2 regions of the Bacillus sp. FAU20 genome follow, and region 1 is predicted to be linked to the other one. Evidence: riboswitches for the same ligand, from Rfam matches in the RefSeq annotation. Region 1 holds a riboswitch; the other holds the start of a gene.

Region 1 (8,452 bases):
GGACGAAGTGAAGCGAAGAAGAAGATTGAGGCATTAGGTGGAAAAGTAACAGGAAGTGTTAGTAAGAGTACGGATTTGGTTGTTGCAGGTGAAGCAGCTGGTTCGAAATTAGCACAAGCGGAGAAACATAATGTTGAGGTTTGGAATGAAGAGAGGTTCTTACAAGAGCTAAATAAGTAAGAGGTGCAAACTTACCATGAAAAAAATAGCATTAGCGGTATTAAGCCTTGGCCTACTTGTAAGTGGGTGTAGTGCAGGTGCCGACAAAGATGAAAAAGTGGCTGGGAAATCGGGGAAAGCAAAAGAACAATCAGTTGTTCCAAAATACGCTATTTCGGATGAATATTATAAGACGACTATTCCATTTGATGGTGGAAAGGCACGTGGTTTAGTGGTGCAAGGGTTAAATAGTCGCCTTGATATAGATGAATTTGAAACAGGATTAATGCGAATTGCAAAAGAATCATTTAGTACGAAAGATAATTTTTTAAAAGGCGGAAAAGCTCTAGATACTCAAACTATACAGATGCTTGTTAAAAGAAAACGTACAGATGCTGAACAAAAGGAACTAGAGGAAAAATTAAAAAAAGATGCAGTTAAATTTCCTAATATAGGATTAAATCCTGCCTTAGGAACAGGATCCGAATCACTAGAAGTGAAAAATAAAAAAAATCCAATATATATTTCAAATATTTTAGAGCATGATTATTATGTGAAAAAAGGCGATAACGACGAGGAACGTGTTGGTATGGTAGTTGGATTAGCGATGAATTCTGTTCAATATTTTAACGAAGAGCATGGTTACCCACGTGAAGCTGCAATCCCAGATGAAAAGATGTTAGCTGAAGGGAAAAAAATGGCGCAAGAAATTTTGAAAGTCATACATCAAAAAGAACCTGAAACAAAAAATATTCCGATAACATTTGCGATTTATCGCCAAGCTCCAAAGTCTTCGCTCGTGCCAGGTAATTTTGTTTCTTATGCAAATGTCGAAAAAGGTAGTGAAACGGTTGAAGATTGGAAACAAATTAATGAAAAATATTATTTGTTCCCATCAGAGCAAGCGAAAACAGATAATAAACGTGAAGATCTTGCAAGAGTATCCAACTTTAAGGCAAAACTAAGCGATTATTTCCAAGGAGACTATACAGCTGTTATTGGTACTGGTATGTATAGAGATGATGAATTAAGAGAAATGAAGCTTGATATTCCTGTCCAGTTTAATGGAAAAGCTGAAATAGTTGGTTTTACACAATATGTGGCAGGGCTTGTTATGGAATACTTCCCGAATTATATGAAAGTACAAGTAACGATTAAATCTGTAGAACGCCCAGAAGCTATTATTATACGTGAAGCAAAAAAAGATGAACCACTTGTGAAAATTTTAGATTAAATATGAAGGCTGTTCCTCTATGGAACAGCTTTTTTTCTTATGTAATTTTGTTATAATTTAAAATGTTGTAAAAAATAGGGGGAAGGGGTAAAGCTCATGGACGAATTAAGTTTTCAAGTCATTATTTTATTAATTGCATTCGGTTTTTTAGCAGCTTTTATTGATTCCGTTGTTGGAGGAGGAGGGTTAATTTCGCTTCCTGCACTTATGTTTGTTGGCCTATCGCCAGCTTCGGCAATTGCAACGAATAAATTAGCGGCAACAATGGGGACATTTACGAGTGCGATGTATTTCATTCGATCAGGAAAAGTTGATTTTAAAATTGTAGGAAAGTTAATCCCGTTAACTATTGTTGGAGCTGTGGCAGGCGCTTTAGTAGTAAAATTTATTCCATCGGATATTTTACGCCCAATAGTACTTGTAATGTTGGTATTTATTGCTATTTATATTATTGCAAAAAAGAATTGGGGAAGTGTGTCTACCTATAAGAAGATGACGCAAAGAAAAACATTAATATTTTTCTTTGTTATTTTAATGATAGGATTTTATGATGGATTTTTTGGATCAGGGACAGGGTCGTTTTTAATTTTTGCATTTTTATTAATTGGCTTGGATTTTATTCAAGCAGCAGCATCTGGAAAACTTTTGAATTTTGTTAGTAATATTGTATCTTTAATTACTTTTTTATTTTTAGACATAATTCATTTTGAATACGGTATTATCATGGGATTATCAATGATCTTAGGTGCTTATTTTGGATCGAAGTTTGCGGTTCAAAAAGGTGTTGGATATGTGAGGACTTTATTTTTATTAGTTACCATATTATTGATTGGAAAAAATGTTTTGGAATATACTCATATTTTGTAGATTCATACCCATGTATGGATCTCTTTTTTTATTATATTTTAAAAATTTATTAATTTTTAAAATATAAGTCTAGGAATATTTGAATAAATCTAAATTATCGTGTAGAATAATGTTGTAAAATGTAAACGTTTTTCTAAGGGGAGGCTAAAAAGAATGGTAGTAGCATACAAACATGAGCCATTTACAGATTTTTCAGTGGAGGCTAACAAATTAGCGTTTGAAGAAGGTTTAAAGAAAGTAGAATCTTATCTTGGACAAGACTATCCATTAATTATTGGGGGAGAAAAAATCACTACAGAAGACAAAATTGTTTCTGTAAACCCTGCAAATAAAGAGGAACTTGTTGGTCGTGTTTCAAAAGCAAGCCGTGAGTTAGCTGAAAAAGCAATGCAAGTAGCGGATGAAACATTCCAAACTTGGAGAAAATCAAAGCCAGAAATGCGTGCAGACATTTTATTCCGTGCTGCAGCAATCGTTCGTCGCAGAAAACATGAATTCTCTGCTATTCTTGTAAAAGAAGCAGGTAAGCCATGGAATGAGGCAGATGCTGATACAGCAGAAGCAATCGACTTTATGGAATATTATGGTCGTCAAATGTTAAAATTAAAAGACGGTATTCCAGTAGAAAGCCGTCCAATTGAATATAATCGTTTCTCTTACATTCCATTAGGAGTAGGTGTTATCATTTCTCCTTGGAACTTCCCATTCGCAATTATGGCAGGTATGACAACAGCTGCTTTAGTTTCTGGTAACACAGTATTACTAAAACCAGCTAGTACAACTCCTGTAGTAGCAGCGAAATTTATGGAAGTATTGGAAGAAGCTGGATTACCAGCTGGCGTAGTAAACTTCGTTCCAGGTAACGGTTCTGAAGTTGGTGACTACTTAGTAGATCATCCTCGTACACGTTTCGTAAGCTTCACGGGATCTCGTGATGTAGGTATCCGTATCTATGAGCGTGCAGCGAAAGTAAACCCAGGACAAATTTGGTTAAAACGCGTTATCGCTGAAATGGGCGGTAAAGATACAATCGTTGTTGATAAAGAAGCAGATCTTGAATTAGCAGCTAAGTCTATCGTTGCATCAGCATTCGGATTCTCAGGACAAAAATGTTCTGCATGTTCTCGTGCAGTAATCCATGAAGATGTATACGATCACGTATTAAATCGTGCTGTTGAATTAACAAAAGAATTAACAGTTGCTAACCCAGCAGTATTAGGTACAAACATGGGTCCTGTTAATGACCAAGCTGCATTCGATAAAGTAATGAGCTATGTTGCAATTGGTAAAGAAGAAGGTAGAATCTTAGCAGGTGGCGAAGGAGACGATTCTAAAGGCTGGTTCATCCAACCAACAATCGTTGCCGACGTTGCAGAAGATGCTCGCTTAATGAAAGAAGAAATCTTCGGACCAGTAGTAGCATTCTGTAAAGCGAAAGACTTCGATCATGCACTTGCAATTGCAAATAATACAGAATACGGTTTAACAGGAGCAGTTATCTCTAACAACCGTGACCATATTGAAAAAGCACGTGAAGACTTCCACGTAGGTAACTTATACTTCAACCGTGGATGTACTGGTGCAATCGTAGGATACCAACCATTCGGTGGCTTTAACATGTCTGGTACAGACTCTAAAGCTGGTGGACCTGATTACTTAGCACTTCACATGCAAGCAAAAACTACTTCTGAAACTTTATAAGAAATAGTAGAGGAGCTCTTCACAGAATGTGAAGAGCTCCTTTTAAAATTGAAATCCTATATATTACTATCGTTCGAAAGGAATGAGCTAAAACCTATTAATAGCGGGATAAACATGTGAACAGAAATAAAATGATGAGAAAAGTTGACTTATTAGTCATTTTTTTTAGTATTCATTTTGAGAATTTCCTGTATAATACAATTTGAAAGAAAATCTATGGTTCGACAAGGAACACTCCTTTCGGTTTTGCTCACTGAAAGGAGTGTTTTTTTTATGTAGCTAAAAATTCTTTCGTGCTTATTACATTTGCATATACACCATTTAAACTAGCTAAAATTGTATTGTGAATATAAACAGCTGGTATAGTAGCGTTCTTAAAAGAAAGGTCTTTTGTAGCACAAGCATCATGTATAACGGTACATTGAAAGTCAAAATCGAATGCAGCCCTTACTGTAGCATCAATACACATATGAGTCATCATCCCGCATACAACGACATGTTCAATATCTAAACGTTTTAATTGCTCTAGAAGATTAGTTTCTCGGAAGCTATTTGGATAATGTTTGACTATAACTGTTTCTTCTCTAAGTGGACGTACGCTTTCGTGAATATGTACACCTTCTGTATTAGGTAGGAAAAAAGTAGCGTCATCTTTTATAGCTACGTGTTGGATATGAAAAATAGGTTCGTTGTTTGTTCTAAAGTGTTGTAATAACTGATTAGCATATTCGCTTGCTTCTACTGGATTACGCAATTCCATCTTTCCATTTGGAAAATAATCGTTTTGAATATCGACGAGTAAAAGAGCTGTTTTCATATATTTATCTTCCTCCGAGTTTCATATTCAAATAAATTTATTCAATTCGTAGAGAGGATTCTCCTGTTTAAAAATATGAGGAAAAAGAATTTTAAATAACCTTGAAAGTTACTATTTTCTCATGAATTTTCATCTGAAAATTTTAATAAAGGAATAATTAATATTTTTCTAAAAAATGTATTGACTCTTATTATTCTGAGTTCTATAATGAGAATTAATTAAACGACAATTAAATCGATACATTCTTATCCAGAGAGGTGGAGGGACTGGCCCTACGATACCTCAGCAACGGGTTTTTTTAATACCGTGCTAACTCCAGCAAGCCATATAAAGGCTTGGAAGATGAGAAGATGTGAACGAGTACATATAAGTGCTCTCCTTCTTATCTTTATGGTTGATAAGAAGGAGGGCACTTTTTATTTTACCTCGAAAGCTCTGCTTCAAGTTTTTACAGCATATAGGAGGGGAAAAAATGATCTCTTTTAACAATGTAAGTAAAGTGTATGAATCAGCTGGGCAATCTGTTCATGCGGTGGAGGATGTAACATTATCAGTTGAGAAAGGCGAAATTTTTGGCATTATTGGTTTTAGTGGCGCTGGAAAGAGTACGTTATTACGCTTAGTAAATATGTTAGAGAGACCGACGGCAGGAACGATTTCAATAGATGATAAAGATATTACATCATTATCCACGAAAGAATTACGTAAACTGAGACAAAGAATTGGAATGATTTTTCAAAGTTTTAATTTATTTAATTCAAGAACAGTATTTGGAAATATTGCTTATCCATTAAAGTTAGCGAAAGTACCAAAGAATGAGATAAAAGAAAGAGTAAATGAACTGCTGAAGTTTGTAGGGTTAGAAGATAAAGCAAACTATTACCCAGAGCAGCTATCAGGTGGACAAAAGCAGCGTGTGGGCATTGCTAGAGCACTTGCGACATCGCCAGATATTCTTATATGTGATGAGGCAACATCAGCCTTAGATCCAGAAACAACGACAGAAATTCTAAACTTATTAAAGAAAGTAAATAGAGAATACAATTTAACAATTCTTCTTATTACACATGAAATGCATGTTGTGAAAGAAATTTGTCACCGTGTAGCTGTAATGGAGAAAGGAAAAGTTATTGAAGAAGGAAAACTGTTTGATGTTTTCACGCAACCAAAAACAAAGACGACTCAAAACTTTGTACGTTCTGTCATTAATGATCATTTACCGGAAAGTGTTCTAGCGAAAATTCAAAATGGTGGTCAAATTTATCGTCTAACATTTACTGGTGAGGAGACAGGACAGCCGGTACTATCATATATCGCAAAAAACTATAACGTCGATGTAAATGTACTGTACGGAAATATTATTGAACTTCAAAATGTGCTATTTGGAAATCTTCTTGTAGAGTTGCAAGGTGAGCAGAGGGAAATTCAAAAAGCATTACAACATCTAAGACTGCAAGTGCAGCTGAAGGAGGTAGAAGCTCATGCGAGTTGATTGGAGTATATTTTGGCCGCGCATACTAGATGCGACGGGGGATACCCTCTTAATGGTAATTGTAACCCTTATATTCGCTACAATTCTTGGTATACCCCTAGGTTTACTATTATATGTAACGAGAAAAGGAAACTTTTTAGAAAATAAATGGGTCTTTTCTATTCTTAATATCATTATTAATACAATTCGTCCGGTTCCATTCATTATCTTTTTAGTAGCTTTAAGCCCACTAACAAGAAGTGTTATCGGAACGACGATTGGAACAGCAGCAGCAATCTTCCCAATGACGTTAGTTGCATCAATCGGCATTGCTAGAATGGTTGAAACAAATCTTGTTTCTGTTCCAAAGGGAGTCATTGAAGCAGCTCAAGCAATGGGGGCTTCGCCAATTAGAATTGTTTTTGAAATTCTTGTGCCAGAAGCGTTAGCGCCATTGATCTTAGGGGTTACATTTATGACAGTTGGTTTAATTGAATTTTCTGCAGTTGCTGGGCTTGTCGGTGGTGGCGGTCTTGGTGATTTAGCGATGACATATGGTTATCAACGTTTTGATACATCAGTTATGTTCGTAACGGTCGTTTTACTTATCATTCTTGTACAGGTAGCTCAAAATTTAGGAAACTACTTTGCGAAAGTCTTTTTACGCAGATCATAAAAAGGAAGAGGGTAAAAGAAAATGAAGAAAATTTTAGCATTTGCATTATCAGCGATTGTAGGAGTTTCAGCGTTAAGTGGCTGTTCAAGTGGAGACATAGGGGCAGGAGCTAAAGAAAAAGTAGTTCGCGTTGGTGTAACTGGAACGGATGGAGACGCTTGGGAAATTTTGAAGAGGAAAGCTGAAAAAGAAGGAATTAAAATTAAACTGGTTGAGTTCTCTGATTACACAACGCCAAATAAGGCGCTAGCTGATGGAGATATTGAACTAAACTCATTCCAGCATATTGCTTTCTTAGAGCAATTTAAAAAAGAGCATAAGTTAGATATTACAGCTGTTGGTACAACGCAAATTGCGCCAATGGGTTTATACTCTGAAAAATATAAGAAAGCAAATGAAATCCCAGATGGTTCAGAAATTGCAATTCCAAACGATCCAACGAACCAAGCACGGGCATTAAAACTTCTTGATGCAGCTGGATTATTAAAGCTTAAAAAAGACTTTGGTCTATTTGGAGATCCAAGTGGTATTGCTGAAAATCCGAAGAAATTAAAAATTACACCGGTTATCGCACAGCAAACACCTCGTGTGTTAAAAGATGTAGCGGCATCAGTTATTAATAACGGTGTTGCTGGTCAAGCTGGATTAGATCCAGCGAAGGATCCTATTTTCTTAGAAGATCCAAAGAATGAAAATGCGAAGCCTTATATTAATATTTTCGCAGCTCGTACGAAAGATAAAGATGATCCAACACTGAAAAAAGTAATTGAATTATACCATTCAAAAGAAGTAACAGATGCAATTAAGAAAGAAACAAATGATGGTTCCATTTCAGTAGATCTTTCACTTGAGGAGCTTGAAAAAATCGTAAAATAATCATTGGGTTTAATGGACTAACAGAAGGAACCCCTCCGCTGTTAGTTCGTTCAACATATAATCTACTTAACAAACAAAACAAACCATAATTCTGTACCTTCCAATTCTGTATAATATAGAATCCAATGTTTGTTAAGTAGAGTAATAGACCAGGAGTTTTCCTGGTCTTTTTTTATTACTGAAAGCAGCTAGCGAGTAGTAAGGTAATCCAAATTATAATGGGATAAGAAAATAAGCTGAAAAGGAGTGTAATTACGAATTGCTTTTGATGAATTAAGTGTTTTTTTGATAAAAAAAAGAAAATAGAAAAGAGAGTAATGAAAAATGCGGATATTACGCCGGGGTTATAGGAGCGATAAATGAAAAACAAAATAATATGTTGAACAGAGTTGAAGAAGATGGCCCCTTGTATAAAAATAATCCAGCATATAGAAGACAAGAAGTTAAGTTGATATAGAAAGACGATAAGTAATACAAAGATTGTTAATACGGAAATGGCAATGAAAAATTGTTGGCTAGTTATAAGACGGATTGAAAATTGATTAGCAAGGTATTGTGGCATTTGGAAAGCTTCTTCAAGGTTATGAATGAAAAATAATAAGGGAATAATCCAGAGTATAGTAGTGGAATGTTTTTTCATCAATTTACATC
Region 2 (7,282 bases), on a different contig from region 1:
AATGACCCTGTTGGAATGTCTACATTCCAACCAATTGAGTGACAAGCTGAAATAAGAGCGTTTCGTCGAGATTCGTAACTATTTACAAGGTCTATTACGCAAGACTGTGAACTTAATAGTGCTTCGCGGGCAGCATCTTGAACTGCACCAAAAATACTAACATACATATGATCTTGTAATAAGTTAATGGTTTCAATGACACTTTCATTTCCTACTGCAAAAGCGATACGCCATCCAGCCATATTGAAAGTTTTCGATAGAGTGTAAATTTCAATACCTGTATTTTTAGCACCGTCTGCTTGTAAGAAACTCACGGGCTTTTGACCATCAAATCCAATAGCGCCGTAAGCAAAATCGTGAACAACTAATATATTATGTTCATTAGCAAAGTTAATGGTTGTATCAAAAAAATCTTTTGATGCAGTAGCACCGGTCGGATTATTTGGATAGTTTAAAAACATTAATTTTGCACGCTCGGCAATAGAGTCATCGATTTTCGTATAATCTGGTAAAAAATTATTTTCTGCAATAAGCGGCATTGTTTCAAATTGTGCTTTTGCTAAAGCAACTCCTGATAAATAATCTGGATAGCCTGGATCTGGAACGAGAATAGTATCACCAGGGTTTGTAAAACAAACTGGTAACTCTACTAATCCAGCCTTTCCCCCAAACAAAATAGCAACTTCTGTTTTTGGATTTACTACTACATCATATTCACGTTGATAGAATGTTGCCACGGCTTCTTTTAAACTTTCATGTCCGCGAAATGGCGGATATTTATGATGAATGGTCTTTTCTGCAGCATCTTGTAAAGCTTTTACGATATGCTGCGGTGTTGGTTGATCTGGATTACCTTGACCTAGATTAATAACATCGTGACCAGCTGCTACGACTTTGTTAACTTTTGCAACAAGTGAAGCGAAAAATTGTGTCGGCAATGATGTTACTATCTCAGAAGGTTGAAATAATTTCATACTTTCCACCTCTTTTGAAAGTTGTTACAATTCTAGTGACAAATGATATAATCTTTCCAGTATTTTGTAAAGAAAAAATAAGAATGGGGCTGACAAAATGAAAGTCGCATGTATTCAAATGGATATTGTTTTTGGAGATGTAGAAAAAAATATTGAGAATGCTAAAAATAAAATAAGCGAAGCTATGAAGGAAAGGCCAGATGTTATCGTCTTACCAGAATTATGGACAACAGGATATGATTTAACAAGACTTTCTGAAATTGCAGATAGGGATGGATTGGAAACGAAAGAAAAGTTAAAAGAATGGTCGAAACAATATGGTGTACATATTGTTGGTGGTTCCATAGCGAAGCAAACGGAACAAGGTGTTACAAATACAATGTATGTTGTAAACAAGGAAGGAGAACTAGTTAATGAATATAGTAAAGTACATTTATTTCAGCTTATGGATGAACATAAATATTTAATAGCTGGTAATGGTACGGGCGAATTTAAGCTAGATGATGTTGAATGCGCTGGAACAATTTGTTATGATATTCGTTTTCCAGAGTGGATGCGTGTCCATACTGTTAAAGGGGCAAAAGTATTATTTGTTGTAGCTGAATGGCCATTAGTTCGTTTAGCACATTGGCGTTTGCTATTGCAAGCAAGAGCAGTTGAAAATCAGTGTTATGTTGTTGCTTGTAATAGAGCAGGAAAGGATCCGAATAATGTGTTTGCAGGTCATTCTTTAATTGTGGATCCTTGGGGTGAAGTTGTAGTAGAGGCGAATGAAGAGGAATCAATTTTATTTGGAGAGCTTGTATTCGAGAAAATTAAAGAAGTACGTAAAGGAATTCCAGTTTTTGCGGATCGTCGTCCAGAATTATACAAATAAAATGTTGACAAGTGATTTTTATTCTTGGTATAGTCTTCAACATAAAGTTAAAAATTCAAAAAATTATATAACTCTTATCAAGAGCAGGTGGAGGGATTTGGCCCGATGAAACCCAGCAACCGACCGTAATACCATTGTGAAATGGGGCGTTTATTACGCCAAAAGGCACGGTGCTAATTCCAGCAGAAAGTAAAACTTTCTGGCAGATAAGAGGGGAGAAGGTAAACTTCAAACCTCTTTCTTAGTGAAAAGAGGTTTTTCTGTGTTAGAAAAACCTCTGAATTTAAAAAGGGGGAGAAGACGATGGGATATTATTCATTAACAGAAATAACAGCTGTACAATATGCGAAAGATCATGGCTATTTTGAAGCGAAGGCAAATGTCGTTTGTCATGAAATTGGAGACGGAAACTTAAATTACGTGTTCAAATTAGATGATGGAGAGAAGTCTATTATAATAAAACAGGCACTGCCATATGCGAAAGTAGTTGGTGAAAGCTGGCCATTGTCTATAAAAAGAGCAACGATTGAAAGCAAGGCATTACAAATTTTTGCGCAGTATGTACCGGATTATGTTCCAGTAGTGTACAGTCATGATGAAGAGTTAGCGATAACGGTAATAGAAGACTTATCAAGACTAACAATTACAAGAAAAGGATTAATAGACGGAGAAGAATATCCGCTTTTATCCCAGCATATCGGCTGTTTTCTAGCACATGTTTTATTTTATACTTCAGATTTTGGTTTACAGTCAGAAGAGAAGAGGGTACTAGAAGGTACCTTTGTAAACCCAGACCTTTGTAAAATTACAGAGGATTTAGTGTTTACAGATCCGTTTGGACATTATGATACAAATGATTATGAGCCAAATTTACAGCTCGTGGTTGATGAACTTTGGAGTGATAAAACTTTAAAACTAAAAGTAGCACAATATAAATATAAGTTCTTAACAAGAAAAGAAACTCTTATTCATGGTGATTTACATACTGGTAGTATTTTTTCGTCACCTTCTGAAACGAAAGTGATTGATCCAGAATTTGCGACATATGGCCCATTTGGATTTGACATAGGTCAATTTATTGCAAATCTATTATTAAATGCTTTATCTAGAGAAGAAGAAAAAAGAAGTGTACTATTTTTCCATATAGAAAAGACGTGGAGTTATTTTGTAGAAACTTTTACAAAGTTATGGATTGGAGAAGGTGTAGAAGCATATACGAAAGAAAAACAATGGTTACCAATTATTTTGCAAAATATCTTTACTGATGCAGTTGGATTTGCCGGATGTGAACTAATTCGTAGAACAATTGGTTTAGCTCATGTAGCAGATTTAGATGAAATAGAAAATAAAGAAACAAGAATTCAAGCTAAGAAACAAGCGCTATCCTTAGGAAAAGAACTAATAAAATATGAATCTAAAAGTGCTGATATTCAACTGTTTCGAACATTATTTCAACAGACAGTTTCAAGGGGTGTAAAAGCATGAGTACAATCGTTACTGTTCCGAGATCTGTAAGTTGGAAAGGTGATGCAATTGCGGTATTAAATCAAACGAAATTGCCACATAGCACAGAATACAAAACATTAACGACTATTGAAGAGGTTTGGAAAAGTATCATAATGTTAGAAGTACGCGGAGCGCCTGCAATTGGAATTGTAGCTGTATTTGGCTTGGCGCTTGCAGCGAAAAAATATAATACTTTACATATCGAAGAATTTCAAAAGAAGTTTAATAGAGACTGTAACTATTTAGGGACATCACGCCCAACGGCAGTAAATTTATTTTGGGCAATTGATCGTATGAGAGAATCTATTCGAGAGATTACTACAATAAAAGAAGCACAAAAAATATTAGAAGAAGAAGCGCTTCGCATTCAGCAGGAAGATGAAGAGGTGTGTCGAAATATTGGGGAATATGCGTTAACATGTTTTAAAGATGGCGATAATATTTTAACAATCTGTAACGCTGGAAGTATCGCAACTGCCAGATATGGAACTGCATTAGCTCCCTTTTATATTGGAAAAGAGAAAGGTGTGCGTTTACATGCATATGCGTGTGAAACGAGGCCAGTTTTACAAGGTGGTCGCTTAACGACGTGGGAATTGAAGCAAGCAAATATTGATGTGACCCTTATTACAGATAATACTGCAGCTCATGCTATTCAAACGAAAGAAATAAACGCGATTATTGTGGGGGCGGATCGAATTGTCGCAAATGGAGATACAGCCAATAAAATAGGGACAATGAATTTAGCTATTTTAGCAAAGCACTTTAATATCCCATTTTACGTTGCTGCTCCACTGTCAACATTTGATGTTACGAAAGAAACTGGAGCCGAAATTATTATTGAAGAAAGAGATGAAACAGAAGTTACGAAAATCTTTGGAAAACAAGTAGCACCAATTGGAACGGATGTTTATAATCCAGCATTTGACATAACGCCGAATGAATTAATTACAGGAATTATTACTGAGAAAGGTATTATACGCGGGGACTATAAACGAGAAATTGCATCATTATTTGAAAAACAAGCTAATACATAATAGCTTGTTTTTTTATGCCTAAATGCAGTGTTTTCTCTTACTTATATAATGAAAGGAGGGGAAGAGGATGGAAGAGTGGATCAAGATGATAGGTAATGTAGGGTTTCCGATTGTTGTAACATTATATTTACTTCACCGTATTGAAAGTAAATTAGATGGGGTAATTGTTGCAATTGAGAAGCTCCCGCGGCAATTACTAAAGTACGAAGATCCTCGCGATAAAAAATAAAGTTTGCTCTTCTTGAGCAAACTTTATTTTTTATTGAGCAGTATAACCACCATCTATAACAACAGCTTGTCCCGTTATACCTTTAGCTTTTTCACTCGCTAAAAACATCGCATAATCAGCGATTTCTTGTACTTGTAATAAGCGCTTTTGTGGGACGAGTGGATAAATAACATCTTCTAAAACATTTTCAAGTGGTACATTTCGTGTAGTAGCTAAGTCTTGTAGTTGATTACGTACAAGAGGGGTATCGACATAACCAGGGCAAAGGGCATTAACAGTAATACCATGCGTAGCACCTTCTAAAGCAGCAACTTTTGTTAATCCAATTACGCCATGTTTTGCACTATTGTAGGCAGCTTTTCCAGCAAATCCGACAAGGCCGTTAATAGAAGCGACATTAATAATACGACCATATTTTTGTTGTTTCATAATCGGAAAGGCATGCTTAATTGCGATAAACGGAGCAATTTGCATAATTTGAATTAGTAGCTCGAACTTTTCAGTTGGAAAGTCTTCAATGGGTGAAACGTGTTGCATTCCTGCGTTGTTAATTAATATATCTAATGAACCGAAATGATCAACTGTTTGAGAAATTGCTGCTGTAATTTCCTCTTCAGATGTAACGTCACATTTTAAACCGATAGCTTGAAAATCTTCATTTTGTAATTGTTCAGCAGCTTCTTTTGCACGTTCTTCAAGCCGATCGGTAATCACAACTTTTGCACCTTCTTTTGCAAAAGCCTTTCCCATTTCATAACCAATACCACTCGCAGCACCAGTTAAAAAGACAACTCGATTTGTAACCATGATGAAAAACATCCCTTCATAATAAAGTTTTCATAGTGCACTATTTAGAGAGGCTACAATGAAATTCCTGCAAACATTTGGAAAAATATCGTTAGCTATCTTGTTTTGCAAAATAGTCTTTGCTATACTATTTTGTAAAGCAAGATACTTACGCTTATCTATCTTGTAAAACAAGATAGTAGGAGGATTTAAATTATGTCGACAAGTCAAATGCTGAAAGGGATTTTAGAAGGATGCTTACTTGCTATTATTTCTGAAGGCGAAATATACGGTTATGAAATGAGTGAAAAGCTAGCGAAGTATGGTTTTACAATGGCGAGTGAGGGAAGTATTTATCCGTTATTAATACGAATGCAAAAAGAAGGACTAATAACAAGCGTAATGAAGGAATCTCCATCTGGTCCAAAGAGAAAATATTATACATTAACAGAAAAAGGCGAGGAAGCACTTGATGAATTTATGGATCGCTGGGAAACGATGCAAAGTAGTGTAGAACGTCTACTTGAAGGGAAGGGGGGGGAAAATAATGCTATCAAATGAAGCACGAAAGTTTTTATTAGATATGAGATTATTTTTGACGGCAAAGAGTGTAAAAGAAAGTGATATTGAAAACTTTTTAGAAGATGCAGAGTTGCATTTAATAGAAGGTGAGAGTAAGGGGAAGAGTGTAGAAGATATTTTCGGAAGCTCACCGAAAGAATATGCAAATGAACTTGTAAAGGTAATGGAAAAGGATAGATGGGAAACGTGGAAGCAAATTGGTTTTACAGTAATGAATATCGTATCATTTTGGATTATTGCTTCTATCTTAATAGTGAATAACGGAATGTTACAGATTTCACTTATTCAGTGTATCGGTTATAGTTTTTCATTTATTTTAGTTGTTATAGGTCCTAATTTTCTACTTCGCAAAATGACCTTCGTAACAAGCTTTACAAAAACATGGTTTTCTATGTGGTCTCTAGTTATGATTACTCCAATGTTTTTATTAGGAGCTGTTACGATATTAGATGTGATATATCCAACAAAAATGCTCACATTCACCGAAGTGCAAAGTTATATAGTGGCTGGTGGGATTTTTATCATCACAGTAGCTATAAATATATATTTTGAAGGATGGTTTAAAAATTTATATTTAATCATTCCACTTTCAATTATGTTAGTGTTTAAAACATTTACATCGGAAGATCTCGTGCCAATGTTATTTCAAATTATATGTTTATATGGAAGTTTATTTATTTTAACTTTCGTTGAAATTATGATGAAGACGAATAGAAGAGAAGCGGTTTAATAAGGGAGGGATTATTATGAAGATTTCTAAAGAAGGGGAAAAGTTTTTAATCGATACGAAAGTGTATTTAATAACAAAAGGAATTAAAGAAGAAGATGTGGACGCCTTTCTAGAAGATGCAGAGCTTCATTTAATAGAAGGTGAGAAAGAGGGAAAGACGGTAAGTGATATATTTGGTGATTCACCAAAAGAGTATGCGGAAGAATTAGCGAAAGAGATGGAGAAGGATAAAAGCGGGAGTATAAAAAGTATCTTAGGAATGATAATTGGGATAGGTGGATATTGGTTACTTACAAATATTTTATTTGGAAATCCGAATCAACAATTTACATTAACAAATGTACAGTTAATTGGTTATCCAATCGTTTTAATTATTACGATTATTGGAACGATTGTTGCGTTTAGAATTTCTTCTTTTAAAAGTAAATTAGTAGAGTTTGGAATTATTTATGTAATAGTGATGATACCTATTTTATTATTGGTGTTATTAATGTTTATGAATAAATGGTATGGGACGCCAATTTTACAATTGTCGACAATGCAGACATATATATTAGCAGT

The links. Region 1 has a riboswitch for S-adenosylmethionine ahead of AC0OM3_RS25790 (methionine ABC transporter ATP-binding protein). Riboswitches for the same ligand answer to the same signal wherever they lie in the genome.
Region 2: another riboswitch for S-adenosylmethionine. It lies ahead of mtnK (S-methyl-5-thioribose kinase); the one in region 1 lies ahead of AC0OM3_RS25790 (methionine ABC transporter ATP-binding protein).

Annotation. Positions count from the first base shown of each region.
Region 1 is NZ_JBVYHY010000027.1:4,074-12,525, forward strand. It holds gene ligA (NAD-dependent DNA ligase LigA) at 1-180, shown strand, start outside; gene AC0OM3_RS25770 (CamS family sex pheromone protein) at 197-1,393, shown strand; gene AC0OM3_RS25775 (TSUP family transporter) at 1,490-2,260, shown strand; gene pruA (L-glutamate gamma-semialdehyde dehydrogenase) at 2,414-3,961, shown strand; gene AC0OM3_RS25785 (cysteine hydrolase family protein) at 4,233-4,778, opposite strand; SAM riboswitch class I at 5,021-5,127, shown strand; gene AC0OM3_RS25790 (methionine ABC transporter ATP-binding protein) at 5,251-6,270, shown strand; gene AC0OM3_RS25795 (methionine ABC transporter permease) at 6,260-6,925, shown strand; gene AC0OM3_RS25800 (MetQ/NlpA family ABC transporter substrate-binding protein) at 6,947-7,801, shown strand; gene AC0OM3_RS25805 (HXXEE domain-containing protein) at 7,977-8,441, opposite strand.
Region 2 is NZ_JBVYHY010000003.1:597,696-604,977, forward strand. It holds gene AC0OM3_RS03485 (pyridoxal phosphate-dependent aminotransferase) at 1-974, opposite strand, end outside; gene AC0OM3_RS03490 (carbon-nitrogen family hydrolase) at 1,072-1,851, shown strand; SAM riboswitch class I at 1,923-2,064, shown strand; gene mtnK (S-methyl-5-thioribose kinase) at 2,155-3,336, shown strand; gene mtnA (S-methyl-5-thioribose-1-phosphate isomerase) at 3,333-4,394, shown strand; gene AC0OM3_RS03505 (YvrJ family protein) at 4,462-4,623, shown strand; gene AC0OM3_RS03510 (3-hydroxybutyrate dehydrogenase) at 4,654-5,430, opposite strand; gene AC0OM3_RS03515 (PadR family transcriptional regulator) at 5,626-5,970, shown strand; gene AC0OM3_RS03520 (DUF1129 domain-containing protein) at 5,957-6,721, shown strand; gene AC0OM3_RS03525 (DUF1129 domain-containing protein) at 6,738-7,282, shown strand, end outside.